DNA from 2 places in the Streptomyces marianii genome. Region 2 is predicted to be linked to the other one. Evidence: predicted binding sites of a transcription regulator. Region 2 holds the regulator's gene; the other holds the start of a gene.
What was found. The regulator HspR, encoded in region 2, represses chaperone genes until heat shock. The targets are predictions, from matches to a motif close to TTGAGNNNNNNNNNCTCAA.

Region 1 (18,109 bases), 1.2 Mb from region 2:
GCCGAGCACCAGGCCGCCGCCGGGCAGTCGGCCGATCGGGTTGCGCACGGTCGGGGCGTAGCGGCCGGCCAGTGTGCCGTTGGCGTCCGTCAGCTCCACCTTCGTCGCGCGGGCGTACTCCCACGGCGTGTACTTCTCCATCAGTTCCAACGTGAGGGAGAGGTGTTCGGCCGGGTCCTTCACGCCCTGGAAGACGTCGAGCGGGCCGCCCGGAACCCCTTCCCAGAACAGGATGTCCGCACGGCCCGAGAGGGTCAGGGTCGGCATGATGAACAGCTCGCCGACACCCGGGACCAGGTTGCAGCGGACCGCGTCGTACTCGGGGTGCTCGGGGCGCGGGCCGAGACCGTGGACATAAGAGACGGCGAGGGCGCGCTGGGGCTCGCTGTACGGGGAGCGCGAGGCGTCGCGGCCGAACATGGAGACGAGTTCGCCCTTGCCCGCCGAGACGAGCACCAGGTCGTAGGCGCGGGCGAAGTAGTCGAGGTCGGAGACGGCCGCGCCGTGGATCACGAGCTGGCCGCCGCGCTGGGCGAAGGTCTCCATCCAGCCGGCCATCTTCAGCCGCTGGTCGACGGACTGGGCGTAGCCGTCGAGCTTGCCGACCCAGTCGATCAGCCGCTGGGACTCGGGACCGGCCACCGAGACGCCCAGGCCCTCGATCCTCGGGGCCTGCGACTCCCAGAAGTTGATCTGAAGATCGCGCTCGTGCTGGAGCGCGGTGTGGAACATGCACTGCGTGGACATGACCCGGCCGGACCGGATCTCGTCCGCCGTGCGGTTGGACATCAGGGTGACTTCGTAGCCCTGGGCCTGGAGTCCGAGGGCGAGCTGGAGTCCGGACTGACCGGCGCCGACAATGAGGATCTTCCGCATGGCGCGTCTCTTTCTGGACGTACGGGGATGGAGACGTACGGGAATCGGGGGACGACGGGAGGCTATTCGGGAGTGACGTCGAGCGCGTGGCCCACGAGTGCGAGCAGTGACTCGATCACCGTGATCCGGTGGCGTGCGTCCATGACCACAACCGGGACGTGCCGGGGTACGGTCAGGGCCTCCCGTACGTCCTCGGCCTCGTAGGACGGGGTCCCCTCGAAGTGGTTGACGGCGACGACGTACGGGATCCCGCAGCTCTCGAAGTAGTCGAGTGCCGGGAAGCAGTCCTTCAGCCGCCGGGTGTCGGCCATCACGATCGCGCCGATCGCGCCGCGCACCAGGTCGTCCCACATGAACCAGAATCTCTGCTGGCCCGGGGTGCCGAAGAGGTACAGCACGAGGTCGTCGTCGAGGGTGATCCGTCCGAAGTCCATCGCGACGGTCGTGGTGAGCTTCTCGGGCGTGGCGGTGAGATCGTCGGTCCCCTCGCTCGCCTGCGTCATCAGCGCCTCGGTCTGCAGGGGCGTGATCTCGGAGACCGATCCGACGAAGGTCGTCTTGCCCACGCCGAAGCCCCCCGCGACAACGATCTTGGTGGCGATCGGTGCGCGGGTGTGGTCGTTCTGCCAGGCCTGTACGTTCTCGTCATCCGGGGCGGTGGGGAGGTCAGAGACGGCGGAGTCCACTCAGCACCCTTTCGAGCAGCGCGCGGTCCGGGCGGCCGTCGCCGTGCCCGGTGCCGTACACGCGTATTCTTCCCTGGTCCGCGAGGTCGCTGAGCAGCACCCGGACCACGCCCAAGGGCATCTTCAGCAGCGCGGAGATCTCGGCGACCGTCCGCATCCGGCGGCAGAGTTCGACGATGGCCCGCATCTCCGGCATCACACGGGTCGTGAGGTTGCCGTTCGTCAGCTCCCTGCTTCCCCTGCCTCCGGCGGGGAGACCCCATTCCTCGCCCGCCTCCAGGGCCGCGACGAACGTCTCGACGAGGAGCACGTGGCCGAAGCGGGTGCGGCCTCCGGTGAGCGAGTAAGGGCGGACGCGGGCGGTGCGTTTGCCCTCACCCCGGACAGGAAGCCTGGGGGCGGGTTGGGCGGCGGACGTCACTTGGCGCTCTCCAACGATTTGCGCAGCTCACTGCGGACTTCGGGGGTGAGTACGTGTCCGGCGCGGCCCACGAAGAGCGCCATGTGGTACGCGACGACACTCATGTCGCAGTCCGCGGTGGCGTCCACGCCGAGCAGCGAGCCGTCGCTGATCGACATCACGAAGAGGCTGCCCTCCTCCATCGCGACCATGGTCTGCTTGACGCCGCCGCCGTCCATGAGCTTGGCCGCACCGATGGTGAGGCTGCCGATGCCCGAGACGATGGTGGCGAGGTCGGCACTGGAACCGCGCGGGCCGTCCTGGCGGGGTGCCGTGACGGGGGCGGCGTTCCGGGCCGGGTCGGAGGAGAGCAGGAGCAGCCCGTCGGACGAGACGACGGCGACGGCGCGCACCCCCGGTACCTCCTCGACGAGGTTGCCCAACAGCCAGTGAAGGTTACGGGCCTCACTGCTCAGCCCGAAGGTTCCTGTCGCGGTCAACTGTGTGCCTCCTCGACGGTGTCCCCCGATTCCTCGCTCTGCGACTTCTGTTCCGTGCCGTGTGTCCGGGCGGTGTCGGCGAGCTCCGCCGCCACGTCGCGGCGGCCGTCCTTGGCGCCCTGGTGGAAGCCGCCGAGCCGACGGCGCAGTTCCTCTGCGTCGACGGACCTGCGCCGCTCCTTCTGGCCACCGAGCGGGGCGACGGCCTTGGGCGTCCGCTTGGGCAGCCCCTTGTCGGTGACGGGCTCGGGTGTCACCGCGGGGTCGGCGGGCGCGGTGGTCTCCGTGACGGCGCCGGTGTCCGGCGTCTCGTGTGCGGCGGCGTCCGCGCCGTCGGCGGCGCTCCCGCCGTGCCTGCGGCCGGGGGCCGCCCCCGCCTCGTCGCGCTCGTGGGCGTCGGGCTCCGGCATGGGGTGGGGCAGCCGGACCTGGAGCGTGGTCTCCGGGGTGGAGGTGACGGGCTCGTCGGTGTGGGCGTCCTCCTCGGCGTGCCCGTACGGGTTCTCGTCGGCGGCACGGGAACCGGCCTCGGGCCGGAAGCCGCTCGGAGCGTCCGTGGGCCCGGGCGCGAAGGGCGAGCGCTCGGGCGCGGCGTCATGGGCGTCGGGGGCGGAGGCGCCCACGCCGGACGGGGCCGTGAAGCCCTCGGGACCGGGAAGGGGGTCGGCCCCGGAAGCGCCCGGCGCGTACGCACCGGCGGCCGCCTCTGGCGCGAAGGGCGAGCGCTCGGGCACGGCCTCGGCGGCGCCGCCCACCGGCGGCGCCCCGGACTCCGGCTCGAAGGCCCCGGTGCCGGACGTGGTCGCCCCGGTGCCGACGCCCGCCCCGGTGCCGGACGTGGTCGCCCCGGTGCCGACGCCCGCCCCGGTCTCCGCCTCCGGTGACTGCCGGGGGCCCGGCACGACGGGCGTGGTCCGCGGTGCGACGGCCGCGGCCTCCGGCTCGCCGGCACCGGCGTCCCGGACGGCCTTCTCCGCGGCGGCGACCAGCGGATCGCCGGCTGCGGGGCGACGGCCGGGCAGCGCGTTGGAGTTGGCCTCCGCGACCGAGCCGGGAAGGTTGACCGCCGGACCGGCTCCCGGCACCGGAGCCGTCTGCCTCGTGGCGGTCGCCGCCCCCTCGGGCAGCAGCCCCTGTGGGAGGACCACGACGGCGGCGATCCCGCCGCCCTTCTGCTCGCGCAGCTGGACGCGCGCACCGTGGCGGCGGGCGAGCAGACCGGCCACCCTCAGACCCAGTCCCTCGCCGCCCTCACCGGGGTCGAGGTCGTCGGCCCGCTCGGTGGACGCCAGCCGCGCGTTGAGCTCCTTGAGCCGGTCGGGGGACATTCCTATGCCCTCGTCCTGGACGGAGAGCATGATCTCGCCGCTCTCCAGCAGCCATCCGGAGAGCTGGACCTGGGCGTCCGGGGGCGAGAAGGAGGCGGCGTTCTCCAGCAGTTCCGCCACGAGGTGGCTCAGGTCGTCGGCGGCGAACCCCGCGACATGGGCGTGTGGCGGCAGCGACTGGATGGTGACGCGCTCGTACCGTTCGATCTCGCTGACCGCGGCCCGCATGACGTCGACCAGCGGGACCGGGCCGGGGTGGCTGTGGCCGTGCTCGGCACCGGCGAGGACCAGCAGGTTCTCACTGTGCCGGCGCATCACCGTGGCCATGTGGTCGAGCTTGAAGAGGGTGGCGAGCCGGTCCGGGTCCTGCTCGCGCTCCTCCAGGCTCTCGATGACGCCCAGCTGACGCTCGACGAGACCGAGGGTGCGCAGGGAGAGGTTGACGAAGGTGTGGCCCACGGTGCGGCGCAGCCTGTCCAGCTGCTCGGTGACCTCGGCGGTGCGCTCACGGAGTTCCGCGCGCTGGGCGGCGAACTCCTCCCGGGCGGCCGCCAGTTCCCCGTGTTCGGCGTCCAGGTGCCGGCCTCGGGCCGCGAGGTCCACCAGTCTGCCGTGCAGGGTGTTGAGGGACCGTACGACCTGGGCGAACTCGTCGTTGCGGCCGGTGAAGCGGATCGGTTCCTCGCCCTCGGGCGCGCCGGCGAGGCGGGCGGCGCCGATACGGAGCACGGCGAGCGGGCGCGTGAGGGAGCGGGCGACGGCGGCGGAGATGCCGACCACAACGAGGAGGCAGCCGCCGAGCAGGGCGATGCGCAGTTCCAGGGCGGTGACGTCGTCGTCGCGGAGCTGCTCAAGACGCTCGACCTGGGCGGAGGCGAGCGCCGACTCGACGCCGCGCATCTGCTCGATCCTGGCGGACAGCGAGGAGTCGACCTTCTCGCGGTCCGACTTGAGGTCCTTCTCGGAGAGTTCGGGCTGGTCGGTGAGCCGGGCGAGATAGGACTCGGCCGTCCTGACGTCGGGCCCGGTGACGGTGCCGGTCAGCTGTCCGCGGGCCGAGGCGCTCGCGGCCTGGTCGAAGTCGGCGAGTGCGGCGAGCTCGCGGACGCGGGCCTGCTGCGCTGCGGAGCTCAGGACGGTCCGTGCGGCCTCGGACTCGGCGCGGTCCTCGTCCTCCACGGGCAGTCCCGTGACCGGGTCGAAGGAGGGACCGTCGCTCGCGGGGCCGGGCACGGACAGTGCGGCGAGCAGCAGACCCCGGGTGGCGGACGCCTGCTCGACGGCGTGGCCGAGGGCGGCGGGTGCGCGGGTGGCGTCGGCGGCGCGGGCCGGGGTCTTCTCGGCGAGCTCGTCGGCGAGTGCGTGCAGCCCCTCGACGATGGCGTTGTACGCCTTGTGTGCCTCGAGTGCGGTGCCCTTGCCGGTGAGAGCGGTGCGCCGGACGGAGTTCACGGCGCCGAGGTCGCGGCGCAGGTCCGCGTGGGCGGCCGGGACGTTTCCGCGGATCTCGTCTATCTGCCGGTCGACGCGGGCGCTGAGGTTGGCGGAGACCTCGCGGCGGTCCTTCTTGCCGCCCTGCTGGTCCTCGCGACCGGCCGCGATGTACGCGGTGACCTCGTCGCGCTCGTCGGCGAGGGAGTGGGCCAGGGTCACGGCCTGCCGGTTGAGCTCGGCGAGGGTGACGAGCCGCTGGGACTCGGTCAGGTCGCCGGAGGCGAGGAGGATCGCCGGAGCACCGGCCGCCGCGACCGTGAGGGTCACCGCGGCGACGCCCGCGACCAGCCGGCGGCGCACCCGCACGGGCCGTCCGCCGGGGAGGAGCGCGGGGTCGGAGGCCGCACGGGCCTCGGCCGACGGCTCCGTGAACGCCGGGGGCACGGGGTTGGCAGGGCCTTCCGACGTCGCCGAGGGGATCGCGGGCGCCGGAGGCACCTGAGGTGCCACGGGCCCCGAAGAGGCCGTACTGCCCATGCTGCCCTTGCCCCGAGGCCGCTTCTTCTGCACCGGTGCTCGCATTCCTGACTCGTCCGCCCATGAAGCAGAGGTGACGGCTGGTCATCATGAGAGTCCCCCACCCCTGGCACGGTCCACGACCATTCCAGCGGCTTCAAGAGGGGGACGCGCATCGGCCGCTCCGCCACACGAACGAGTGAACATCACTCCGGAGTTGGCAAACAACTCATTCGCGATCGCACTTCCCACCCTCACGGAGGGTCGGTTGGACCTTGGGCCCAGGCTTTGGCAGGATGCCCGCCCGCAGCTCGGCGGGAAGTCGATTCCACGGAGAAGTCCCAGGTCGAGCCGGTGGTGGAGACCAATTGGAGGCACTGGCAGGCTTCGTGAAGGAATCGTGTCGGCTCATGCAGACTGGGATCATGCGCTTCGAACTCGTCACCGTGCCCGGCACCGCCGAACGCCCGAACGAGGACTGGGCGTCACTCGCCCTCCCCGCTTCGGGCCAGGGCGGATCGCTGGTCGTCCTGGACGGGGTGACGCCGCCCCGCGGCGACGACGGTTGTGTGCACGGCGTCCCCTGGTTCACCTCGCGCCTGGGCGGAGCGCTGCTCGAACTGTCCGGTTCGCGGAGGGATATGCCCCTGACCGAGGTTCTGGCCCTGTCCATTCGGCGTACCGCCGACACACATCGCGACACGTGTGACCTTTCTCACGTCCGCACGCCTCAAGCAACCGTCGTCGTCGTGCGCTGGGACGCGGAAGCGGTCGAGCACCTGGTCCTCTCGGACTCGACGCTGCTGACGGAATCGCCGGACGGCCTCGTGCGCGCCGTGCTGGACGACCGGCTGGACCGCATCCCGCGGGAGGTCCTTCGCTCGGTCAGCGCGACGGACGCCCTGCGCAACCAGGACGGCGGCTTCTTCACGGCGGCCGCGGACCCGGGGGTGGCGGTGCACGCGGTCACCGGCACGACCCCGCGCACCGAGGTGCGGGCGGTGGCGGCGCTCACCGACGGGGCGTCCCGCTGGACCGACCTCTTCGAGGAGGGGAGCTGGGCCGACCTCATGGCGCTGCTGCGCAAGGAGGGGCCGAACGGGCTGGTCGGCCGTGTTCGGGCGCTGGAGTCCGCGGACGCGCTGCGGGGCGGGGCGGGGCGCTGGAAGACCCACGACGACGCGACGGTGGTGTACGCGGAGCTTCAGGACCCGGCCGCCGAAGGCCCGCGGGCCTGACCGTCGCCCCGGCCGGCCGGCGACCGGCCGGGAACCGCGGGACGACCCTCAGCCCTCCTCGGAGCGGGCGTTGAGCTGGTGCAGCAGACGGGCCAACTCGGCCACCTCTCCGCGGTCCCAACCGGCCAGCTTCCGTACGTACCGGTCGCGCCGGGCCTTCCGTACGGCCCGGAACCTGGTGAGTCCCTCGTCGGTCAGGGCGACGAGGGAGGCACGCCCGTCGGCCGGATCGGGCTCGCGGGTGACCAGTCCCAGCTCCTCCAGCGCGCGGAGTTGCCGGCTCATGGTGGCCTTGCCGACCCCGAAGTAGCCGGCGAGATCGGTCGCGCGCTGGGCTCCGGACTCCTCCAGCCGTACGAGCAGTCCGTACGCGGCGGGCTCCAGTTCGGGATGGACCTCGCGGGCCATCTCGCCGGAGCTCGCCCGGGCCCGGCGCAGGAAGACAGCCAACTCCCTTTCCAGAGCGAGGAATACCGAGACCCCCTGGTCCACGCCGTTCCCTCCCCTCGGCTCGGGTCCGTTCCCCGTACCGCTTCCGTGCACGTCAGCACCCTTCGCGCGCTTTCCCGGCGATGAAAGTTTCCTTCGGCGGCCGCCGTCGCCGCAGCTCGTCCAGTATTTCGCAGGCGTGGGCCAACGGCAGGCGCGGGCTCCCGGGCCGCCCCGTCCCTCCGACCCGGGGCTTGCTTCTGCCATGTTCACATCGTGCCGCTTTCCGCCCCTCGACCGCGGTTCGCACGGCACCGGAGCACCGGACCGCGTCGGGGCACGCACCGACGGCCCGACCCCGGACCCGCCGGCCCCCGGAGCGTGTTCCGAGAGTCCCGTCCGGCCGGGAAGCCGCGGTCCGCGTGCGGAGCCCCCGGTGCGGCAGCGCCGCACCGGGGGCTCCGGTCAACGGGATCGATCAGCCGCAGCGGCCCGCGGGGCGGGTGCGGGTGACCAGGTCGGTGAAGCCGGTCGTGCCGTCCAGCCACACGACCTGCCTGCCGGACACCGCGGCGGGCGAGATCTGCTCACCGCGGTTGCAGGAGACGCGCTCCAGCCGGCTGCCGTCCGTGGTCAGCTGCCACAGCTTCGACAGCGTCTCGTTGCGCCACTGGGTGTCGGGCGTCTGGCTGCTGACGGTGACGGCGTCCTCGGACACGGTCAGGTCGACGCCGTGCAGTGCCCGCGGCTTCGCCTCGGGAGCGATGTCGAAGACGCTGCCCCCGTCGAGATCCGCGCGGCGCACACCCATCTGGCCGGTGTCGTTGAGGTTCTCGTCGGTCAGCCAGAAGACGTGCTTGCCGTTGATGCCGGTCTGGCCGAGGCTCTGGGGCTCGCCGAGCTGCCCCGTCAGCGTCTTGGTGCCGGTCTTCAGGTCCAGGACCTCGACGCCGAGCAGGTAGCCGGTCTCACCCGGGTAGAGCTTGGCGTAGGCGATCCTGCCCTGCGAGATCGACGGGAGCGCCGTGGCCAGGAAGAAGCTGCCGCCGTCGGCGTAGGTGGGCCGGGTGTCGCCGGGCCGGAGGTAGGCGACGTGCCGATCGCCGAAGAAGCCGAAGCTCTCGAAGACCACGACGCCGTTCTCGACCCGCAGCCCCGAGATGTCGCCGGTCGAGGTGTACAGCTTCTTGATCGGGCCGCCGGCGAGCGGACGGGAGAGGATGTCCAGGCTCGTGGTGCCGTAGGCCACCCAGACGACGTTCCTGCCGTCCGTCGCCGGGTACACGTGGAAGCGCCCGTCGTTCGGGCTGATCAGCTTCGGATGGCCGGAGCCGTCCGCCCGGCCCGCGTAGACCGAGTAGGGCTCGGAGCCGTCGTCGTTGGACTGCGACGCGGTCCACCAGCCGCCGCCGGCCTGGGCTCCCGTGCCGCTGATGTTCAGCTTGCCGAGGAGCCGGTCGGTGTCGACGCCGAGCGCGTCCTCCCAGCCGGGCACGATGCCGTGGGCACTGAAGGACCGTTTCACCACGTTCCGCTGCTTCGCGGTGACGCCGAGGTCCTTCGCCGCGGCCAGCACCGCGTTGCGGCCCTCGGTGAAGCCGTCGAGCGGCGTCATGTACTCGGACAGCGCCTTGTACACGATCCGGTCGGCGAGTTCTCCTCCGAGGTCCTGGCGCATGTCCCACAGTGCGCCCGAGAAGATGGTGGAGTTGAGGTGGACGCCGCCGTTGTCGGTGCCGAACGTCACCCCGAGGAAGTTCTTGGAGGTGGTCGCGCCGTCGTCGAGGTCGCGCAGGGCGCAGTCCCGCGCGCTCTTGGTGCGGCACAGGTCCTCGCCGATGAGGCCCGCGTCCGGGTCGTCCATGGACCGCCCGGAGGCGGTGACGTCGATCGCGTTGCCGAAGTAGTCGGCGACGGCCTCGTTCAGCGCGCCGGACTGGCCGGCGTAGACGAGGTTGGCCGTGTTCTCCACAACTCCGTGGGTCATCTCGTGGCCCACGACGTCCAGATCGGCGGAGAGCGGCTTGAACTCCTCGTCGCCCGAGCCGTACACCATCTTCTGACCGTCCCAGAAGGCGTTGACGTACGAGCCTCCGAAGAGGGTCACGCCGACCAGCGAGTTCACGGTGGAACCCCGGCCGTCGAGTCCGTTCCGGCCGTGCTGCTTCCTGTAGTAGTCGTAGACCTGTCCGGCCGCCCAGTGCGCGTCGACGGCGCCCGCTTCGGTGGCCGCCTTGCCGAACTCGGCGGTCGCGGACTCGAACACCTTGATGCCGCTGGGCCACTGGCCGGAGACGTCGCCGACGTCCTGGCTGGAGGCGTCCCAGGTGCTGAGGGTGTTCTTGCTGGTGTCGGCCATGCGGGCGTGGTCGATCATGCCGTACCGGCCGGTCGCCGCGTCGAGGCTGAGCTCCAGGTCGACCCTGGCGCCGTCCAGGCGCAGACCGCTGCCCTTGGCGGCGGGGGCCGCGGGCTCGTCGGCCGCAGCCGGCGCGGTACCCGCCCGGGCCGGGCGGGCGGCCGCGGCCATCGGCCCGGTGACGGACTTGATGCCGCTGTACTGCAGCACCGGGAAGCCGGACCGCGCGTCGACGTACACCTCCTCCAGCACCGGCTCGCCGGTCACCGGGTTCGTGCCGCGCACCGTCACATGGCGGGCCAGGACTCCGTCTCCCCGCGGGATGACGACGAGGCCGCCCGCGGTGCCGGTGAGCGCCTGCGCCTTCTGCGACTTCTCGCCCTCCTTGCGGATGGCGTCGGCCTCGGTGAGCCGGGAGTTGCCGAGCCGGGCCGCGGTGGCGCTCACCGCGCGGCGCACCGCCACGTCCTCGGTGACCGCGGCTTCGGTGCCGGTGGTCAGCCCCGTGAAGTACTTGCCGGAGGTGCCGGTGACGACGCGCTTGCCGCCGGAGGTCTCCATCCGCACCACGTACTGGCCGCCGAGGACCGGTACCCCCCGGTGCTTCTGCTGGAGCCGTACGGCTTCGTCCGCGCCCCGCTTCAGCGTGCGGACGGGTGCGAGGTCCCGTCCCGGTTCGGCGATGCGGTAGCGGCCCTCCTTGGCCGCGAGGTGCCCGCGGGCCGCGTCCGCCGGAGCGGCCTTGGCGTCCACGGGCTCGCGCAGCCCCTCGACGAGAGCGGGTGTCGCGGTGTCCTCCCCGGGGACGACCTCGACGGGCGGTGCCGGCGGCGGGGTCGCCGCCTGGGCCGGGACCGCGGTGATCAGGAGACCGGCAGCGGCCAGGAGCGCCGCGGCCCCTGTCCCCCTGGTGACGCCGAGTGCCGGTCTTGCCTGGTTGTGCCTGGGCTTGCGCACAGTACGTACCCCTCCCACGTGCTGGTAAGCCGGTTCAGGTGGTCATGGCCATGCAACCCGTGAGGCGTCAACCGATCAATGCGGCGGGTGCGTTGAGAAGTGGACATGCCCACTTGTGTGTCCTGTGAAGGCGGAGTGAGAATCCCCGCATGATCGAGGCGGAGTTGCACTACCTCGGTTTGGGGGCGACCGAGGAGCGCGCGTACGAAGCCCTGCTGGAGGAACGGGCGGAGGGGGCCGAGGACCTGGCCCTGCACCTCCGGCTGCCGAGGGACGAGGTGGACGCGGCGCTCCACCGGCTCGTGGAGCACGGGCTCGCACTGCCGCCGCTCGGGGGCGGGACGCTGCCCCGTCCGACCGCGCCGGCCGCCGCGATCCGCACCCTCATCCACCGCCGTCAGGCCGAACTGCACATGAAATCGGCCGAACTGGAGCGATTACGGATGACCGCCGATCAGCTGGCGGGACGTCTGACGGCGGGATCGCCGGCCGTTCCGGGGAGCGGCATCGAAGTGATCACGGGGCAGCGCGCGATCGGGGAGCGGGCCGACGACCTGCTCGCGTCCGCGGAACGCGAAGTGGTCGTCCTGGACCGCCCGCCTTACGTCAGGGGCCGACCGGGATACGGGATCTTCCGTATGCCGGGGTCCGGCATCGGGGGACTGCTGGACCGGGGGGTGAGCGTACGGGCCGTCCTGGACCGGGACGGTCTCGCCGCGCCGGAGCGCGTCCGGACGCTCAACGCGCTGGTGGCGCGGGGGCTTCGGGCCCGGGTCGCCCCGTCCGTACCGACCCGGCTGATCGCCGTCGACCGGCGGACCGCACTGCTGCCCCCGGGGGACGCGGCGGACCCCCGGGCATCCGCACTGGTGGTCGGGGACGCGCTGCTGCGCCACGCGCTCGTGCCGCTCTTCGAGACGGTGTGGGACCGGGCGGCCCCGGCGGGCGGGGCGCTGCCCCCGGAGCCTCCACCGGCGGGCGGGGCGCTGCCCGCCGAGCAGAGGGAACTGCTGGCCCTGCTGGCGGCCGGGCTCAAGGACGAGGCGATCGCACGCCGGCTGGGCGTCCATGTGCACACCGCGCGGCGGCGGATCAGCAGGCTGCTGGAGTCGCTCGGCGCCGAGACCCGCTTCCAGGCCGGGGCCCGGGCGAGCCTGCGGGGCTGGCTCGACGGCTCGTGACGGTGTGCCGGAAGCCACGCGGAACCGGTGCTGCTGCGACCCGCCGTGCCGTCGGCCCGGAGCACCGGGGACGAGGCGCCGTTCGGCGCGGCAATGCGTACCGGCCGCCCTCTCCCCGTTCCCCCTTGTTCCTCCCTTCCGGCACCCGGCGGCATGACTGCCGTCCCCGTGGCGCTCCGGGCATCCTGACGTGGTGCCGGTCGGGCACGGCTCGGTGCGGGGGACCCTGGCCGGCGGACCACGTCGATCCGGCCCGGCCCGGGCGGGTGATCGGCGTGCTGAGCGGGGGCGACACGGACACGGAGTCGACGGCGGTGCTGTTCGGCGCACGGGCCAGGGCCCTCTACGACGAGGCGGTCCGCGTGCGGGTGCCGGCGGGCACCGCCCGTTGAACGGAGGGAGCGGGCCCCGCCCGTGGAAACGGAGGGAGCGGCGGCCGGGCCGGACACTGATGCCCACTCAACGAGCCGAACCGGCCCACGGGGCGGACAGCCCGCCCGCTGCACGGGCCGCACCGCCCCGACGCGCACGCCCGCCCCGCCCGCTCAAGAGCCCAGACCTCCGGTCCCGGTGCGGAGGGCCCGGAAAGGCGGTCGCCGTACACGGCCCGCGGGAGCGGGCCCGTGTACGGCGACCCCGTGAAGGGCCGTGCCCCGCGGCTCACGCCGCGGCCGGCACCTGCACCTCTGCCGGGGACAGGGCGATCCCCAGAACCTGGCGGACGTCCGTCACGGGGTGGACCTCCAGCTTCTCCAGGACCTCGGCGGGGACGTCGTCCAGATCGGCCTCGTTGCGCTTGGGGATCACGACGGTGGTGATCCCGGCACGGTGCGCGGCGAGGAGCTTCTGCTTCACGCCGCCGATGGGCAGTACCCGTCCGGTCAGCGACACCTCACCGGTCATCGCCACGTCCGTGCGGACCAGCCGCCCGGAGAGCAGCGACGCCAGCGCGGTCGTCATCGTGATGCCCGCGCTCGGCCCGTCCTTCGGGACCGCACCCGCCGGGAAGTGGATGTGCACGCCGCGGTCCTTCAGATCTCCGACGGGCAGCTCCAGTTCCGCGCCGTGCGAGCGGAGGAAGCTGAGCGCGATCTGTGCGGACTCCTTCATGACGTCGCCGAGCTGACCGGTCAGGGTCAGTCCGGAGGCGCCGGTCTCCGGGTCGGCCAGCGACGCCTCGACGTACAGGACGTCGCCCCCGGCGCCGGTGACCGCGAGCCCCGTGGCCACGCCCGGCACCGCGGTGCGGCGCTCGGCCGGGTCCTGGGCGGACTCGGGCACGTGGTGCGGGCGGCCGATCAGCGCGCGGAGTTCACCGTCGGTGACCGTGAACGGGAGTGCGCGCTCGCCCAGTTCGTGCTGGGCCGCGACCTTCCGCAGCAGCCTGGCGACCGCGCGCTCGAGGTTGCGTACGCCCGCCTCGCGGGTGTACTCGCCCGCCAGCCTCCGCAGCGCGGACTCGTCGAGGGTCACCTCGCCCGGTTCCAGACCGGCCCGCTCCAGCTGGCGCGGGAGCAGGTGGTCGCGGGCGATGACGACCTTCTCGTCCTCGGTGTAGCCGTCGAGCCTGACCAGCTCCATCCGGTCGAGCAGTGCCTCCGGGATGGACTCCAGGACGTTGGCCGTGGCCAGGAAGACCACGTCCGACAGGTCGAGCTCGACCTCCAGGTAGTGGTCGCGGAACGTGTGGTTCTGCGCCGGGTCCAGGACCTCGAGCAGCGCCGCCGCCGGGTCCCCGCGGAAATCGGAGCCCACCTTGTCGATCTCGTCGAGGAGGACCACCGGGTTCATGGACCCGGCCTCCTTGACGGCACGGACGATCCGGCCGGGCAGCGCGCCGACGTAGGTGCGCCGGTGGCCGCGGATCTCGGCCTCGTCCCGGACGCCGCCGAGCGCGACGCGGACGAACTCGCGTCCCATCGCACGGGCGACGGACTCGCCGAGCGAGGTCTTCCCGACGCCGGGCGGGCCGACGAGCGCGAGGACCGCGCCGCCGCGCCGGCCGCCGACCACGCCGAGCCCGCGGTCGGAGCGCCGTTTGCGAACCGCCAGGTACTCGATGATCCGTTCCTTCACGTCGTCCAGGCCGGCGTGCTCGGCGTCCAGGACCGCCTTGGCGCCCAGGATGTCGTACGCGTCCTCCGTACGTTCGTTCCACGGCAGTTCGAGGACGGTGTCGAGCCAGGTGCGGATCCAGGAGCCCTCGGGGCTCTGGTCGCTGGACCGCTCGAGCTTCTCGACCTCCTTGAGGGCGGCCTCGCGGACGTTCTCGGGGAGTTCGGCGGCCTCGACGCGCGCACGGTAGTCGTCGGGCTCGTCGCCGTCGGACTCGCCCCCCAGCTCGCGCAGCTCCCTGCGCACGGCGTCCAGCTGGCGGCGCAGCAGGAACTCGCGCTGTTGCTTGTCGACGCCCTCCTGGACGTCCTTGGCGATGGACTCGGCCACGTCCTGTTCGGCGAGGTGCTCGCGGAGCTGCTCGGTGGCGAGCCCGAGCCGGGCGACCGGGTCGCTGGTCTCCAGCAGCTCGACCTTCTGCGCGATGCTCAGGAAGGGCGAGTAGCCGGCGTTGTCGGCGAGTGCGGGAACGTCGTCGATCTGCTGGACGCGGTCCACGACCTGCCAGGCTCCGCGCTTGCGCAGCCAGCTGGTGGCGAGGGCCTTGTACTCCTTCACGAGCTCGGTGACCGAGCCCGGCAGCGGGTCGGGCAGGCTCTCGTCGATGAGGGTGCCGTGGATCCAGAGGGCGGCACCGGGGCCGGTCGTGCCGGCCCCGACGCGTACCCGGCGGTGGCCCCTGATCAGGGCGCCCGGGTCTCCGTCGGAAAGCCGTCCCACCTGCTCGACGGTGCCGAGCACACCGGTCGCGGCGTAGGTGCCGTCGATCCGGGGCACGAGCAGCACCCGCGGCTTCCCGGGCTCCGCCCGGGCTGCCGCCTGGGCGGCCTCCACCGCGGCCCGTACGTCGTTGTCCGACAGGTCGAGCGGTACCACCATCCCCGGCAGCACGACCTCGTCGTCGAGTGGCAGCACGGGCAGGGTGAGCGGTGCGGACGTCGAAGCCATGATCTCCCCTTCGGCAGTCAAGTTGAGTTACACGGACTCAATGCAAAGGGACTCACCGATGTTCCCCCGGGGGCGTTCGCCGTGAGCGATACCACCTGCCGCCCACGGCGCCCGACCGGACGCGATAGGCACGATGTAATAGGCATTTGAGATATGCACCTATTACATAGGCTGTATCTATGACACAGGCCGGCCAGGCCTGGGGGGACGGCTGGGTCGCTCCTCCGGAGCGGCGAAGCCGGTCGCCGAGCCCTGAGGCCTCCGCCCCGCCTTCCCCACGGGCGGACGGAGCCCCGGCCCCCGTACGCCGGGCTCAGCGGGCCTCACCTCCCCCGGGGGGCGGCGCTCCCTGCGGCAGTGTCACGAGCACGTGCCCACCGGCGCACCGCCGGGCGGCTCGCCGGACCGGAGAGCACGGCCGGGGGATGGCCCAGTTGCCCAGCGGGGCCTCGTAGGCGAGCAGGTCCAGCACCAGGAGCAGCGACACGCCCGCGAGCAGGGAGGCCCCGGACCCGGCGGGCGCGCGGCGACGGCCACGGCGCCTCGCCGCGTTGTCGAATCGCCCGAACGCACCCGGCACGAGGGCGACTCTCCGCCCTGCGACGCACCGCATCCGACGCCGCGCCCCGGTTCCGCAGGGATTGCGGGGCAGCCCTTAGCCTGGGGGTCCATGGAGCCTCTCAGCCAAGACGCCGCCCCACGGACCCTCGACCGGCGCTCAGGACCGTTCGGCGAAGTCGTCCTGCGCGAACGCGGCGGCCCCGACGGGGAGATCCACGAGATCATCGCCAACGGCTGCTTCCTGATGGACACATCGGACGGCCGCTCCGAGCGGCTCCTCATGGACGCCGCGTACGAGGCCCTCGACGGCCGACCGGACCCGTCCGTGCTGATCGGCGGACTGGGGGTCGGCTTCTCCCTGGCCCGCGCGGCCGCCGAGCCCGGCTGGTCGCGGATCGCCGTCGCCGAGCGGGAACAGGCGATCATCGAATGGCACACGTCGGGCCCGCTGAAGCGCATCTCCGCCGCGGCACTGGCCGATCCGCGCACCACCGTCCTGCACACGGACCTGGTGGGGTACCTCCATAACACTTCGGACACGTATGACGCGCTCTGCCTCGACATCGACAACGGCCCGGACTGGACCGTCACCGAGGACAACGGCAGCCTCTACTCGCCGGTCGGACTGGCCGCCTGTGCACGGTGTTTGAGCCCCGGAGGCGTCCTCGCCGTCTGGTCGGCGCAGCCTTCCCGAAATTTCGAGGACTCATTGCGGAATGCCGGATTCAGCGGGGTAAGAACCGAAGAGATCCGGGTTGCCCGAGGCGTACCTGACGTGGTCCACCTGGCAGTTCGCCCTGCGTAGCCGGGACCTGGTCGGTGCCTTTACGCTGCCTACCTGACACACCGATCTACACGCAGCTCGCAGTGCGCGACAGGGGCGGGGCGATGGAGCAGACACACACCAGCAGCAACGGCGCGGCGGCGCAGCCGACCGGAAGTGCCCAGCGCCGGGTGCTGGTGGTCGAGGACGACACCACCATCGTCGACGCCATCTCGGCCCGTCTGCGCGCCGAGGGCTTCCTCGTCCAGACCGCGAACGACGGCCCCGCGGCGGTCGACGCCGCGGAGGCCTGGCAGCCGGACCTGATGATCCTCGACGTGATGCTGCCCGGCTTCGACGGCCTCGAGGTGTGCCGCCGCGTGCAGGCACAGCGGCCCGTCCCGGTGCTGATGCTCACCGCCCGCGACGACGAGACCGACATGCTGGTCGGGCTCGGCGTGGGTGCCGACGACTACATGACCAAGCCGTTCTCCATGCGCGAACTGGCCGCCCGGGTGCACGTCCTGCTCCGCCGGGTGGAGCGCGCCGCGCTGGCCGCCGTGACGCCCCGCAGCGGCATCCTGCGCCTCGGTGAGCTGGAGATCGACCACGCCCAGCGCCGCGTCCGCGTCCGGAACGAGGACGTGCACCTCACGCCGACCGAGTTCGACCTGCTCGTGTGCCTGGCCAACACCCCGCGTGCGGTCCTCTCCCGCGAGCAGCTGCTCGCCGAGGTCTGGGACTGGGCGGACGCCTCCGGCACCCGCACGGTCGACAGCCACATCAAGGCGCTGCGCCGCAAGATCGGCGCCGAGCGGATCCGTACCGTGCACGGTGTCGGGTACGCCCTGGAGACCCCGGCGCCATGATCCGGCGAAGCCGGCTCCGGTCCCGGCTGAGGGCGGTGGAGATCTCGATCAAGACCAAACTCGGCGCCTTGGTCGTCGCGGCCGTGCTGATCACGACCGGGCTGGCACTGGTCGCCTTCCGCACCGGGGCGGAGCTGCGCTACATCACGGTCTTCGCCATGATCACCACGCTGCTGATCACCCAGTTCGTGGCGCACGGGCTGACCGCTCCGCTGGACGAGATGAACACCGTCGCGAAGTCGATCTCCCACGGCGACTTCACCCGCCGGGTGCGGGGCGACGGCCGCCGCGACGAGCTGGGCGACCTCGCCTCCACGATCAACCGCATGGCGGACGACCTGGAGGCCGTGGACCGGCACCGCAAGGAGCTGGTCGCCAATGTCTCGCACGAGCTGCGCACGCCCATCGCGGCGCTGCGCGCGGTGCTGGAGAACGTCGTGGACGGCGTCTCGGCGGCCGATCCCGAGACGATGCGCACCGCGCTGAAGCAGACGGAGCGGCTGTCCCGGCTGGTCGAGACGCTGCTCGACCTCTCCCGGCTGGACAACGGCGTCGTGACGCTCAAGGCCCGGCGCTTCGAGGTCTGGCCCTATCTGTCCGGGGTGCTGAAGGAGGCCAACCTGGCCGCCGGGCAGCGCAGGCTGTCCTCCGGATCCGGCAGCCACACCCGCAAGGACGTCCATCTGCACCTGGACGTGTTCCCGCCCGAGCTGACCGCGCACGCGGACGCCGAGCGGCTGCACCAGGTCGTGGCGAATCTCATCGACAACGCGGTCAAGCACTCCCCTCCGCACGGCAGGGTCACGGTCCGTGCCCGCAGGGGTCTCCAGGCCGAGTCCCTGGACCTCGAGGTCCAGGACGAAGGACCCGGGATCCCCGAGTCCGAGTGGCACAAGGTCTTCGAGCGCTTCAACCGGGGCAGCGCCCCGTCGAAGCAGGGCTCGGGCAG
Region 2 (13,862 bases):
CGCCGGGCCGGCCGGGGCCGTCGGGGCCGCCGCGCAGGAGCGCGCCCTCCGCCTGTGCGCCGGGGACCAGGGGGCCGGTGGCGTGGACCAGGTCGTCGTAGCCGTCGCCGTCCGTGTCCGGCCGCGGTGTGGGGGCGGCGAGCACGGGGCCCGCACCCGGCGCTGCGGCTGTGGCGCCGCGCGGCGCGCCGGTGCGTCCGAAGGGGCCGCGCAGGAAGCTCACCCGGCCCTCGCTCGCGGTCACCGCGAGGTCCTGGGCGCCGTCGCCGTCGAAGTCGCCGCAGACGGGGTGGTCGGGCCACTCGTTGCCGTACCGGGCCTGCTCGGGGATCCGCAGGACGACCGCCCTCCCGGTGAGTCCGGACGGGCTGCCGAAGAGCAGCTGCAGCGGGACGGGCGGGCGTCCGGTGCCGTCGTACGGGGGGTCCGTGGCGACGACCAGGTCGCTGAAGCCGTCCCCGTCCAGGTCGCACGCGGCGGCGGCGTCGAAGGCGGCGGGCAGGGTGCCGGCGACGGGTGCGCCGTTGGCGCGCGGCGACAGGAGCTGGCGGACGGCCGGGGAGACGGGGCCCTTCGTGGCGGAGGCGGTCGCGGTGCCGCCGCCGGTGCCGTACACGATGCCGATGCCCGCGTCGTCGTCGTGGCCCGCTCCGGGCGCCTTGACCAGGTCGTTGAGGACGAGGTCCCGGTGGCCGTCGCCGTTGAAGTCCTCCGGTACACGGCTGCCGCCGCCGCGCGGGACCGGGAGGGCCGGGGGCGCCGCCTGGTCCGCGAGGGCCCGCGGCGGGGCCGAGCGGGGTGCGGCTTGGCGTTCGGGCCCGGAGCGGGAGGGCGGGACGAGGCCGCAGCCGGCCAGCGGCGCCAGCAGCAGCGCGACCGCGCCCGTCAGCGCGGCCTTGCGCAGTAGACGCACCACGACGGCACCACTCCCGTTCGTCCATCCGCTTTGCCGGGCCCGGGAAGCGGAACCCCGGGCCGCATCATCATGCCCCTGTCAGATGCATCAGCCAATGGCCGGATGGCCGGCAGTTCGCCGGGCCCGGGAGCGGCCCGGTGCCACGTCGCCGCACACGCAGAAGCGGCCGGTCCTGCCCCCGAGGCAGATCCGGCCGCTTGCCGCTCGTCCTTGCGGACGACTACTTCACGGGTTCCGGTTCCGGGTCCGGCGAGTCCGCCGGTGCCGTGTCGTCCGCGTCGCCGTCGTCACCCGGGCCGGCCGGGGTCTTCACCGAGTCGAGCAGCAGCTGGGCCACGTCGACGACCTGGAGGGACTCCTTGGCCTTGCCCTCGCCCTTCTTGCCGTTGACCGAGTCGGACAGCATCACCAGGCAGAACGGGCAGGCGGTGGAGACGATGTCCGGGTTGAGGGACAGGGCCTCGTCGACGCGCTCGGTGTTGATGCGCTTGCCGATCCGCTCCTCCATCCACATGCGGGCGCCGCCGGCGCCGCAGCAGAAGCCGCGCTCCTTGTGGCGGTGCATCTCCTGCTGGCGCAGGCCGGGCACCTTGTCCATGATCTCGCGCGGGGGCGTGTAGACCTTGTTGTGGCGGCCCAGGTAGCAGGGGTCGTGGTAGGTGATCAGGCCCTCGACCGGGGTCACCGGGATCAGCTTGCCCTCGTCGATGAGGTGCTGGAGCAGCTGGGTGTGGTGGATGACCTCGAACTCACCGCCGAGCTGAGGGTACTCGTTGGCGATGGTGTTGAAGCAGTGCGGGCAGGTGGCGACGATCTTCTTGGCGGCCTTCGGCTTCTTCGTGGACTCGTCCACCTCCCCGTCCTCGCCGAGGGACTCGCCGAAGGCCATGTTCAGCATGGCCACGTTCTCCTGGCCGAGTTGCTGGAACAGGGGTTCGTTGCCGAGGCGGCGGGCGGAGTCACCGGTGCACTTCTCGTCCCCGCCCATGATCGCGAACTTGACGCCCGCCATGTGCAGCAGCTCGGCGAAGGCCTTGGTGGTCTTCTTGGCCCGGTCCTCCAGGGCGCCGGCGCAGCCGACCCAGTACAGGTAGTCGACCTCGGTGAGGTCCTCGACGTCCTTGCCGACGATCGGGACCTCGAAGTCGACCTCCTTGGTCCACTCGACGCGCTGCTTCTTGGCCAGGCCCCAGGGGTTGCCCTTCTTCTCCAGGTTCTTGAGCATCGTGCCCGCCTCGGACGGGAACGAGGACTCGATCATCACCTGGTAGCGGCGCATGTCGACGATGTGGTCGATGTGCTCGATGTCGACCGGGCACTGCTCCACACACGCGCCGCAGGTGGTGCACGACCACAGCACGTCCGGGTCGATGACGCCGTTCTCCTCGGCGGTGCCGATCAGCGGGCGCTCGGCCTCGGCCAGCGCGGCGGCCGGGACGTCCTTGAGCTGCTCCTCGGACGCCTTCTCCTCGCCCTCCATGGTCTTGCCGCCGCCGGCCAGCAGGTACGGGGTCTTGGCGTGCGCGTGGTCGCGCAGCGACATGATCAGCAGCTTCGGGGAGAGCGGCTTGCCGGTGTTCCAGGCGGGGCACTGCGACTGGCAGCGGCCGCACTCGGTGCAGGTGGAGAAGTCGAGGATGCCCTTCCAGGAGAACTGCTCGACCTGGGAGACGCCGAAGACGTCGTCCTCGCCCGGGTCCTCGAAGTCGATCTCCTTGCCGCCCGAGGTCATCGGCTGCAGGGCGCCCAGCGCGGTCTCGCCGGTGGCGTTGCGCTTGAACCAGATGTTGGGGAAGCCCAGGAAGCGGTGCCAGGCCACACCCATGTTGGTGTTCAGCGACACCGTGATCATCCAGATCAGCGAGACGCCGATCTTGATCATGGCGGTGAAGTAGACCAGCGTCTGCAGGGTGGGGACGCTCAGCCCGTCGAAGGCCAGGACGAGCGGGTACGAGACGAAGTACGCGGCCTCGTAGTGGTCCACGTGATGGATCGCGCCCTCCAGTCCGCGGAGGGCGAGGATCGCGAGGCCGATGGTCAGGATGACGTACTCGACGAAGTACGCCTGCCATGCCTTGGAGCCGGCGAAGCGCGACTTGCGGCCCGCGCGGGACGGCAGGTTCAGCAGCCGGATCGCGATGAGCGCGAGGATGCCGACGACGGTCATCAGGCCGATGAACTCGATGTACATCTCGAAGGGCAGGAACCCGCCCAGGACCGGCAGGGTCCAGTCGGCCTCGAACAGCTGGCCGTACGCCTGTGCGAGCGTCGGCGGCAGCGTCAGGAAGCCGATCGCGACGAACCAGTGGGCGAAGCCCACGATCCCCCAGCGGTTCATCCGGGTATGGCCGAGGAACTCCTTGACCAGGGTGACCGTACGGGCCTTGGGATCGTCGGTACGGCTGCCCGCAGGCACGGGCTGACCGAGCTTCACGAACCGGTAGATCTGCGCGACGGCTCGGGCGATGAGCGCAACGCCGACCACGGTCAGGACCAGCGACACGATGATCGCGGCGAGTTGCATTTGGGGGCTCCTCGGGCCTGCGAGGGTGGGGAATCAGCACTTACTAAGCGGTAACTTATCCAGTCCGTGCCGAGCGTACCCACTTATTCCGTCGCACTGTAGCCAGGTGGGCGGTGATCTGCGTCGCTCAGGGCACCCTGAGTGCGGGGCGGGAGCAGGGCCGGAAGCGTGCGCGCCAGGACGGCCAGATCCAGCCCGATCCAATGGTGCTCCACGTAGTGCTGGTCGAGCAGCTCCGGTTCGTCCCAGGGCAGCGTCGAGCGCCTGTGCAGCTGGGCGGGGCCGGTGAGGCCGGGGCGGACGGTCTGCCGCCAGGGGGCGGCTGCGCGGGGGTCCTCCGGAGCCAGGGCCGCCGGGCCGACCAGGGACATCTCGCCGGTGACCACATGGGGCAGTCTGGAGAGCAGATCCAGCCGCCAGCGGCGGGTGCGCAGTGAGCGGACGGTGAAGGGATACCCGCGGAGCCCCGTCTTCAGCTCCCGCGCGACGATCCCACCGGGTGGGCGGCGCAGGGCGAGGGAGCAGGCCGCGGTGGCCAGCAGTGGTGCGGCGAGGATCAGCAGCAGTGTGCCGAGGGTCAGGTCGAGGAGACGCTTGGGGTCCGGGGGCCGCGCGGTCGGGGCCCATGGGGCCGGTCCCGCCGATCGCGCCGACTGCACGGGACGCAAGGCACTCACCTGACCGTTCTGTCTTTTCTCAGTCGATACCTGGTGGTTTCTGTCCAGTAAGACGCGTCTATGAACCTTTCGCGTGCTTTGCAGAACGATGGCACGGTGGGCTTGGGGGTGTGTGCAGGCCGCGCCGGGCGGGCAGGCGAAGAGGGGCGGCACTATAGTTGAGTCGACTCGACTCAGGTCTGTTGACGCCGTGAGGCGGTTGGTGCATCCTTGAGCCAGTTCCACTCAAGTCCACTGGAGGAATCGAAATGGCACGTGCGGTCGGCATCGACCTGGGCACGACTAACTCCGTCGTCAGCGTTCTGGAGGGCGGTGAGCCCACCGTCATCACCAACGCCGAGGGCGCCAGGACCACGCCGTCCGTCGTCGCCTTCGCCAAGAACGGTGAGGTGCTCGTCGGCGAGGTCGCGAAGCGTCAGGCGGTGACCAACGTGGACCGGACGATCCGCTCGGTGAAGCGCCACATGGGCACCGACTGGGCGATCGAGCTGGACGGGAAGAACTTCAACCCGCAGCAGATCTCCGCGTTCATCCTGCAGAAGCTGAAGCGGGACGCCGAGTCGTACCTGGGCGAGAAGGTCACGGACGCCGTCATCACCGTCCCCGCGTACTTCAACGACTCCGAGCGCCAGGCCACCAAGGAGGCCGGTGAGATCGCGGGTCTGAACGTCCTGCGCATCGTCAACGAGCCGACCGCCGCCGCGCTGGCGTACGGCCTCGACAAGGACGACCAGACGATCCTCGTCTTCGACCTCGGTGGCGGTACCTTCGACGTCTCGCTGCTGGAGATCGGCGACGGCGTCGTCGAGGTGAAGGCCACCAACGGCGACAACCACCTCGGTGGTGACGACTGGGACCAGCGCGTCGTCGACTACCTGGTGAAGCAGTTCGCCAGCGGGCACGGCGTCGACCTGTCCAAGGACAAGATGGCTCTCCAGCGTCTCCGCGAGGCCGCGGAGAAGGCGAAGATCGAGCTGTCGTCCTCCACCGAGACGACGATCAACCTCCCCTACATCACGGCGTCCGCCGAGGGCCCGCTGCACCTGGACGAGAAGCTCACGCGCGCCCAGTTCCAGCAGCTGACCGCGGACCTGCTGGAGCGCTGCAAGACCCCGTTCCACAACGTGATCAAGGACGCGGGCATCCAGCTCTCCGAGATCGACCACGTGGTCCTCGTCGGCGGCTCGACCCGCATGCCGGCCGTCGCCGAGCTCGTAAAGGAGCTGACCGGCGGCAAGGAGGCCAACAAGGGCGTGAACCCGGACGAGGTCGTGGCGATCGGCGCCACCCTCCAGGCCGGTGTCCTCAAGGGCGAGGTCAAGGACGTCCTGCTCCTCGACGTGACCCCGCTGTCCCTCGGCATCGAGACCAAGGGCGGCATCATGACCAAGCTCATCGAGCGCAACACGACGATTCCGACGAAGCGCTCGGAGATCTTCACGACGGCCGAGGACAACCAGCCGTCCGTGCAGATCCAGGTCTACCAGGGCGAGCGCGAGATCGCGGCGTACAACAAGAAGCTCGGCATGTTCGAGCTCACCGGCCTCCCGCCGGCCCCGCGCGGCGTCCCGCAGATCGAGGTCTCCTTCGACATCGACGCCAACGGCATCATGCACGTGACCGCCAAGGACCTGGGCACGGGCAAGGAGCAGAAGATGACCGTCACCGGCGGCTCCTCGCTGCCGAAGGACGAGGTCGACCGGATGCGCCAGGAGGCCGAGCAGTACGCGGAGGAGGACCACCGCCGCCGTGAGGCCGCCGAGACCCGGAACCAGGCCGAGCAGCTCGTCTACCAGACCGAGAAGTTCCTCAAGGACAACGAGGACAAGGTCCCCGGTGAGATCAAGACCGAGGTCGAGACGGCGGTGAACGAGCTCAAGGAGAAGCTGAAGGGCGAGTCCGCCGAGGGCGACAACACGGCGGAGATCCGTACCGCCACCGAGAAGGTCGCGGCGGTCTCCCAGAAGCTCGGCCAGGCCATGTACGCCGACGCCCAGGGCCAGCAGGCCGCGGGCGGCGCGGACGCCGGGGCCTCCCAGGCGAAGGCCGACGACGACGTCGTCGACGCCGAGATCGTGGACGACGAGAAGGACCACAAGGACCAGAAGGGTGGCGCTGCCTGATGACGGAGGAGACCCCGGGTTTCGAGGAGAAGCCCGACGTCCCCTCCGGCGCCACTCCCGATGACGCGGCGCAGGCCGCCGCCTCCTCCGCGGACGAGGGGGCGGCCCAGGCCGGGGACGCAGCACAGACGGCCCGCACGGCTGCCGACGCGGGGCTGACGGCCCAGCTGGACCAGGTCCGGACCGCGCTCAACGAGCGCACGCTGGACCTGCAGCGGCTGCAGGCCGAGTACCAGAACTACCGCCGTCGGGTGGAGCGGGACCGGATCACGGTCAAGGAGATCGCGGTCGCGCAGCTCCTGACCGAGCTCCTGCCCGTGCTCGACGACATCGGCCGGGCCCGCGAGCACGGCGAACTGGTCGGCGGCTTCAAGTCGGTGGCGGAATCGCTGGAGACCGTCGCCGCCAAGATGGGGCTGCAGCAGTTCGGCAAGGAGGGCGAGCCCTTCGACCCGACGGTCCACGAGGCCCTGATGCACAGCTACGCGCCGGACGTCACCGAGACGACCTGTGTGGCGATCCTGCAGCCGGGCTACCGGATCGGCGAGCGGACCATCCGGCCGGCGCGGGTCGCGGTGGCCGAGCCGCAGCCGGGTGCCCAGCCGAAGGAGCAGGCGGCCGAGCAGGCGACGGACGAGGAGAGCGGTGGCCCGGACGAGGGCTGACGCAGGCGGCAGGCACCGGAAGGAGGGACGTCGATGAGCACGAAGGACTTCGTCGAGAAGGACTACTACAAGGTCCTCGGCGTCCCCAAGGACGCCACCGACGCGGAGATCAAGAAGGCGTACCGGAAGCTCGCCCGCGAGAACCACCCGGACGCCAACAAGGGCGACGCGAAGGCCGAGGAGCGCTTCAAGGAGATCTCCGAGGCCAACGACGTGCTCGGCGACCCCAAGCGGCGCAAGGAGTACGACGAGGCGCGGGCGCTCTTCGGCAACGGTGGCTTCCGGGCCGGTCCCGGAGCCGGAGGAACGTTCAACTTCGACCTGGGCGACCTCTTCGGGGGCGCCCAGACCGGGGGCGCGGGCGCCGGCGCCGGCGGCGCCGGCGGCTTCGGCGGCGGACTCGGGGACGTCTTCGGCGGCCTGTTCAACCGCGGGGCCGGCACGGGGCCCCGTACCCAGCCGCGCCGCGGCCAGGACATCGAGTCGGAGGTGACGCTCAGCTTCACCGAGGCGGTGGACGGGGCCACGGTCCCGCTGCGGATGTCCAGCCAGCAGCCCTGCAAGGCCTGTTCGGGCACCGGCGACAAGAACGGCACGCCCCGGGTGTGCCCGACCTGCGTCGGCACCGGCCAGGTCTCGCGCGGCGGCAGCGGGTCCTTCTCGCTGACCGACCCCTGCGTGGACTGCAAGGGCCGCGGGCTGATCGCCGAGAACCCCTGCGAGGTCTGCCACGGCAGCGGCCGCGCCAAGTCGTCCCGGACCATGCAGGTCCGCATCCCCGCCGGGGTGAGCGACGGCCAGCGGATCCGGCTGCGCGGCAAGGGCGCACCGGGTGAGCGCGGCGGACCGGCCGGCGATCTGTACGTGGTGGTCCACGTCGGGGAGCACCCGGTCTTCGGGCGCAGGGGCGACAACCTCACCGTCACGGTGCCGGTCTCCTTCACGGAGGCCGCGCTGGGCGGCGAGGTGAAGGTCCCGACCCTCGGCGGGCCTCCGGTCACCCTGAAACTGCCCGCGGGTACGCCGAACGGCCGTACGATGCGGGCCCGCGGCAAGGGCGCAGTCCGCAAGGACGGCACCCGGGGCGATCTGCTGGTCACCGTGGAGGTCTCGGTGCCCACGGAACTCGGCGACGAGGCACGTGAGGCACTGGAGGCGTACCGCAAGGCGACTGAGGGTCACGACCCGCGGGCAGAACTGTTCCAGGCTGCGAAGGGAGCATGACGCGATGGACGGCCGACGTCGACAGCCCGGATTCGGTGGCAGGGCCTATGAACTGACCGAGGAGACGCCGGTGTACGTCATCTCGGTGGCGGCTCAGCTGTCCGGACTGCACCCGCAGACCCTTCGGCAGTACGACCGCCTCGGTCTGGTCTCCCCGGACCGCACGGCGGGGCGCGGCAGGCGCTACTCGGCCCGGGACATCGAACTGCTCCGCCAGGTCCAGTCCCTGTCCCAGGACGAGGGCATCAACCTGGCCGGAATCAAGCGCATCATCGAGCTGGAGAACCAGGTGACGGCCCTGCAGGCCAAGGTCGCGGAACTGTCCGCGGCGGTCGAGGGCGCGGCGCTGGCCATGCAGCAGCGCGAGGCCCAGGTGCACGCGTCGTACCGGCGCGACCTGGTGCCCTACCAGGACGTGCAGCAGACGAGCGCGTTGGTGGTGTGGCGGCCGAAGCGGGACGGCTGAGCGCTCCCGCCGGTCCGTGGCGCAGGGAAGGCGGAGGAGGGACCGGGAGGTGTGGACCTCGCGGTCCCTCCTCACGCGCTCTGGGCCGGGGACCCGGCGGCCCGTACGCCCTCGCGGACCGCTGCGGGCCGGTCGAGGCGTCGACTCGCCCACCGGGGCGACCGGTCTTCTGTGAGCAGGGCGCCGGGTGGTGGCGGGTGTCCCCGGTGAAGGCCTCCCCGGCGAAGGTGTCGACGCGGGAGGAGCCGCGCGGCAGCCGTCCCCTGCCGGGCGCGATCCGTGCCGTCTCGCCGTGGTCGTCCCCCCGGCCCTACCGGCGTCCCCGGACCGCGACGCGATGTGCACCGGCGACAGGCTGAGCTCTACGGCGAGCCCCAGGGAGCCCGGTCACGGGTGCCGATCGGGGTGCGCGGCTGCGGTTCCGCGCGGGGAGCAGGCGATGCGCACCAACGGCAGGCCGGATCAGGCGACTTCGACGACACCCGCGGTGTGGTCGCGACGGACGGCGGGTCGGAGCCGGTCTGGTCCGTGGTCAGTGATCCTGCTCCAGGATCCCGGACTGGGCGATGAGATAGCCGAGTTGGGCCCGCGAGCCACTGCCGAGGGCGGAGGCGAGCTTGGCGATGTGGGCCCGGCACGTGCGGACGTTCATCCCGAGACGGCGGGCGATGGCCTCGTCCACGTGGCCTTCGACGAGGAGTTTCGCGATGGAGCGCTGGACGCCGCTGACACCGTCCGGTTCGGGGGCGTACGCGACGACCTGGTCGTCCCAGGCGACGCCGTGGAGCCAGAACTGCTCGAAGACACCGACGAGATACTGCACCAGACCCTCGTGGCGCAGCTCCAGGGCGACCCTGCGGTCGCTGCGTGCCGGGATGAAGGCCACCTTGCGGTCGACGATGATGAGCCGGTCGATGATCTCCTCGAGGGTGCGGAACTCCGCGCCGTACGCGGCGACCCGCTCCACGTAGGCCATGGTGGCCGGGTGGTGACGTGCCGTGTGCTGGTACAGCGTGCGCATGGAGACGCCCCGGTCGACAAGCATCCCCACGCGTCGCAGCCCCTCCTGGAGGGTCGCCGGCCGGCGGCCGCTGCCCGGCTGCACCGTCAGCAGTTCCTCCCGGCACTCGGCGATGACCCGGTCCAGCGTCGCGTTGATGAGGTGGAGTCCCTCGAGGACGGTGATCGCGTGTGTCGTGGACGGATCGTGCGCGTTCAGTGTCATGAATGGCTCGAACGACTCCGCCAGTGAGATGGTGAGTCGTCTGCGCTCCTGGATCTCCCGCTCTATGGGGTGCATCAGCTGGTGCAGGGCGACGGACGGCGGAACCGGACGAAGCCACTCGGTGTCGTCGGGGTCGGGGCGCAACATGCCCAGATCCATGAGGCACGGCGCGTCGGTCACCTCCGACCGGGCTATGCGGCCACTGCGCAGAGCGGACGCATACAGGTTCTTACCGGCCTCGCACAGCTCGTCGTGACTGTGCTTATCTCCCCCATCGCCCTGTTTCGTCTCCATATGCACCCCCCTCAGGGTCCTGAATTGCAGGAACATGATGCCTGGCCGCGCTGGTGAAGGCGTTCGGAGTGAGCCATCGTTCTAGACGCGGGGGGAGGTAGTGATTAATAGAGGTGGAGATCGGCCATGACCAGGATGGTTCGTGCACTGTGCGCTATAGCCGTTGCGGCTGCTCTCGGCGGTCTCGCGGTGAGCGGTGAGCCGACGTGGGAGTCGGTGCCCATGACGGTGAGCGCGATCCCGGGCGAACCCACTTGGGAGAGCGCGCCGGCGGACGCAGACGCGTGAGCATGCCCCCGGACGATCGCGTCTTCCGGCGGGAGATGGCGACCGCGTACCGATCCGGGTGGCATTTCATCGACCTCGTCACGGCAATCCCCCACCGTGGCGACTCGCTGATGGTCACTCTCTTCGGGGAACCGATCGTCGTCGCCCGCGAGGACGACGAGGACGTCCGCGCCTACCGGTGCCTTCGCCGGCCCCGCGGGGCCCCACGCCCCGTCCGCTGTGCCATCCGGTACGGCATGATCTTCGTCAATCTCGACCAGCGCGACCACCAGCTGGTCGAACGCGAGACCACCACCGCCACCCCCCGCAGTGCCTGAGCGATTCCCCCGTCGTTCAAGATCGCTCAGGCGCTTCCCCCACACAGCGGCGCCATCGTGGACCTGAAACACGATGGCGCCGCTGTGCTGTGCGCGGAACACGATGGCGCCGCTGTGCTGTGCGCGGAACACGACGGTGCCGCGGGCCGTGCGCCTGCGGCGGGCGCCTGCGCGCTGGGAGCGGGGCCGGCCCGGCATCCCGCCATGCCGTGCGCGTCCGCTACGCCCGGCCCATCGCGCGGGTCAGCGCGATCTCGATGACCACGCGGTCCGGGTTCGGCGACGGCGTGCGGCCGTAGCGCTCCGCGTAGCGGGCGACCGCGTCGGCGACGGCCTCCGGGTCCGTGCGGACCGTTGCCCGGCCCTCGAGCGTCGCCCAGCGGCCCTTGTCCACCTGGCAGACCGCGACCGCCGCCCCCTCGGGCCCGGCGGCCAGCACGTTGGCGACCTTGCGGCTGTTCTTGTTGGTGATCACCCGGGCGACGCCCTTCTCCCCGCCCTCCGGGTCGTACGTCACACCCACCGCCACGACGTGCGGAGTGCCGTCGGGGCGGGGAGTGGTGAGCGTGCACATGTGGTACTCGCGCCAGAAGCCGAGAAAGGACTCGTGGGGGCGGCTGGGGTCGATGGCCATGCCCGGAACCTACCCGCGGGAGTGCCCGTCGACGAATCCGAAGAAGGGGAGATGCGGATAGTTGAGCGGAACCGGCTCAACTTTGTGTACCGTAGAAGAGTCAGGGCGATACGCAGCCAAGGCGAGGAGGAGAAGCCGCACGTGGACGCCGAGCTGACCAACAGGAGCCGGGACGCGCTGAGCGCCGCGACCACCCGGGCCGTGTCCGAGGGACACGCCGATCTGACCCCCGCGCATCTGCTGCTGGCGCTGCTCGCGGGCCAGGACAACGAGAACATCACCGACCTGCTGGCGGCCGCCGACGCCGACCAGGCCGCGGTGCGGTCGGGAGCGGAGCGGGTCCTCGCGGACCTGCCCAGCGTGACGGGGTCGACCGTCGCGCCCCCGCAGCCCAACCGTGAGCTGCTCGCCGTCATCGCCGACGCCGACCGGAGGGCCAAGGAGCTCGGGGACGACTACCTCTCGACCGAGCATCTCCTCATCGGCGTCGCCGCCAAGGGCGGACGGGCCGCCGAGGTGCTCTCCGGAGAGGGCGCCACCGCGAGGAGGCTGCAGGAAGCGTTCGAGAAGGCACGAGGAGGGCGCCGGGTGACCACGCCCGACCCCGAAGGCCGGTACAAGGCCCTGGAGAAGTTCGGCACCGACCTCACGGCCGCGGCCAGGGAGGGCAAGCTCGATCCCGTCATCGGCCGCGACCAGGAGATCCGCCGGGTCGTCCAGGTGCTCTCCCGCCGCACCAAGAACAACCCCGTGCTGATCGGCGAGCCCGGCGTCGGCAAGACGGCCGTCGTCGAGGGCCTCGCGCAGCGCATCGTGAAGGGCGACGTACCGGAGTCCCTCCGCGACAAACGGCTGGTCGCCCTCGACCTCGGCGCCATGGTCGCCGGCGCCAAGTACCGCGGCGAGTTCGAGGAGCGGCTCAAGACCGTCCTCTCCGAGATCAAGGAGAGCGAGGGCCAGATCATCACCTTCATCGACGAGCTGCACACCGTCGTGGGCGCGGGCGCCGGCGGCGACTCCGCCATGGACGCCGGCAACATGCTGAAGCCGATGCTCGCCCGCGGCGAGCTGCGCATGGTCGGCGCCACGACCCTCGACGAGTACCGCGAGCGGATCGAGAAGGACCCGGCGCTGGAGCGCCGCTTCCAGCAGGTGCTGGTCGCCGAGCCCACGGTCGAGGACACGATCGCCATCCTCCGCGGCCTCAAGGGCCGCTACGAGGCCCACCACAAGGTGCAGATCGCGGACAGCGCCCTGGTGGCCGCCGCGACGCTCTCCGACCGCTACATCACCTCCCGCTTCCTGCCCGACAAGGCCATCGACCTCGTCGACGAGTCCGCGTCCCGGCTCCGGATGGAGATCGACTCCTCCCCGGTCGAGATCGACGAGCTGCAGCGCTCCGTCGACCGGCTGCGGATGGAGGAGCTCGCACTCTCCAAGGAGACCGACGAGGCGAGCATCCAGCGCCTGGAGAAGCTCCGCCGAGACCTCGCCGACAAGGAGGAGGAACTGCGCGGGCTGACGGCGCGCTGGGAGAAGGAGAAGCAGTCCCTCAACCGCGTCGGTGAGCTCAAGGAGAAGCTCGACGAACTCCGCGGCCAGGCCGAGCGGGCCCAGCGCGACGGCGACTTCGACACCGCGTCCAAGCTGCTGTACGGGGAGATCCCGACGCTGGAGCGGGAGCTGGAGGCCGCCAGCGAGGCCGAGGCCCGGCAGGAGGCCGCCAAGGACACCATGGTCAAGGAGGAGGTCGGCCCGGACGACATCGCCGACGTCGTCGCCTCCTGGACGGGCATCCCGGCCGGACGGCTACTGGAGGGCGAGACCCAGAAGCTGCTGCGCATGGAGGCGGAACTCGGCAGGCGGCTGATCGGCCAGACCGAGGCCGTGCAGGCCGTGTCCGACGCCGTGCGCCGCTCCCGGGCCGGGATCGCCGATCCCGATCGTCCCACGGGCTCGTTCCTCTTCCTCGGTCCGACCGGCGTCGGCAAGACCGAGCTGGCCAAGGCCCTCGCGGACTTCCTCTTCGACGACGAGCGGGCCATGGTCCGCATCGACATGTCGGAGTACGGCGAGAAGCACAGCGTGGCGCGGCTCGTCGGCGCCCCGCCCGGGTACGTGGGCTACGAGGAGGGCGGCCAGCTCACCGAGGCGGTCCGCCGCCGCCCGTACAGCGTGGTGCTGCTCGACGAGGTGGAGAAGGCCCACCCCGAGGTCTTCGACGTCCTGCTGCAGGTCCTCGACGACGGCCGGCTGACCGACGGGCAGGGCCGGACGGTGGACTTCCGCAACACCATCCTGATCCTGACGTCCAACCTCGGCAGCCAGTTCCTGGTGGAGCCGCTGACCGGAGCGGAGGAGAAGAAGCAGCAGGTCCTGGAGACCGTACGGGCCTCGTTCAAGCCGGAGTTCCTGAACCGGCTGGACGATCTCGTCGTCTTCTCGGCCCTGGACAAGGAAGAGCTGGCCCACATCGCCGAGCTCCAGATCGCACGGCTCGCCAAGCGGC

Region 1: lon (endopeptidase La) is a predicted target of HspR. The motif match lies at 14,990-15,008, and genes of this name have one in related genera.

What each region holds. Positions count from the first base shown of each region.
Region 1 is NZ_VAWE01000001.1:2,739,317-2,757,425, forward strand. It holds gene FEF34_RS12225 (styrene monooxygenase/indole monooxygenase family protein) at 1-876, opposite strand, end outside; gene FEF34_RS12230 (GTP-binding protein) at 939-1,562, opposite strand; gene FEF34_RS12235 (DUF742 domain-containing protein) at 1,543-1,983, opposite strand; gene FEF34_RS12240 (roadblock/LC7 domain-containing protein) at 1,980-2,462, opposite strand; gene FEF34_RS12245 (sensor histidine kinase) at 2,459-5,794, opposite strand; gene FEF34_RS12250 (protein phosphatase 2C domain-containing protein) at 6,166-6,978, shown strand; gene FEF34_RS12255 (MarR family winged helix-turn-helix transcriptional regulator) at 7,027-7,521, opposite strand; gene FEF34_RS12260 (M4 family metallopeptidase) at 7,886-10,723, opposite strand; gene FEF34_RS12265 (helix-turn-helix domain-containing protein) at 10,873-11,904, shown strand; gene lon (endopeptidase La) at 12,565-14,967, opposite strand; gene FEF34_RS12275 (hypothetical protein) at 15,281-15,547, opposite strand; gene FEF34_RS12280 (spermidine synthase family protein) at 15,638-16,333, shown strand; gene FEF34_RS12285 (response regulator transcription factor) at 16,417-17,160, shown strand; gene FEF34_RS12290 (sensor histidine kinase) at 17,157-18,109, shown strand, end outside.
Region 2 is NZ_VAWE01000001.1:3,926,355-3,940,216, reverse strand. It holds gene FEF34_RS17570 (FG-GAP repeat domain-containing protein) at 1-913, opposite strand, end outside; gene FEF34_RS17565 ((Fe-S)-binding protein) at 1,137-3,440, opposite strand; gene FEF34_RS17560 (sugar transferase) at 3,524-4,117, opposite strand; gene dnaK (molecular chaperone DnaK) at 4,366-6,240, shown strand; gene grpE (nucleotide exchange factor GrpE) at 6,240-6,905, shown strand; gene dnaJ (molecular chaperone DnaJ) at 6,939-8,129, shown strand; gene FEF34_RS17540 (heat shock protein transcriptional repressor HspR) at 8,134-8,595, shown strand; gene FEF34_RS17535 (helix-turn-helix domain-containing protein) at 9,128-10,114, opposite strand; gene FEF34_RS17530 (Rieske (2Fe-2S) protein) at 10,399-10,719, shown strand; gene FEF34_RS17525 (pyridoxamine 5'-phosphate oxidase family protein) at 10,940-11,353, opposite strand; gene clpB (ATP-dependent chaperone ClpB) at 11,495-13,862, shown strand, end outside.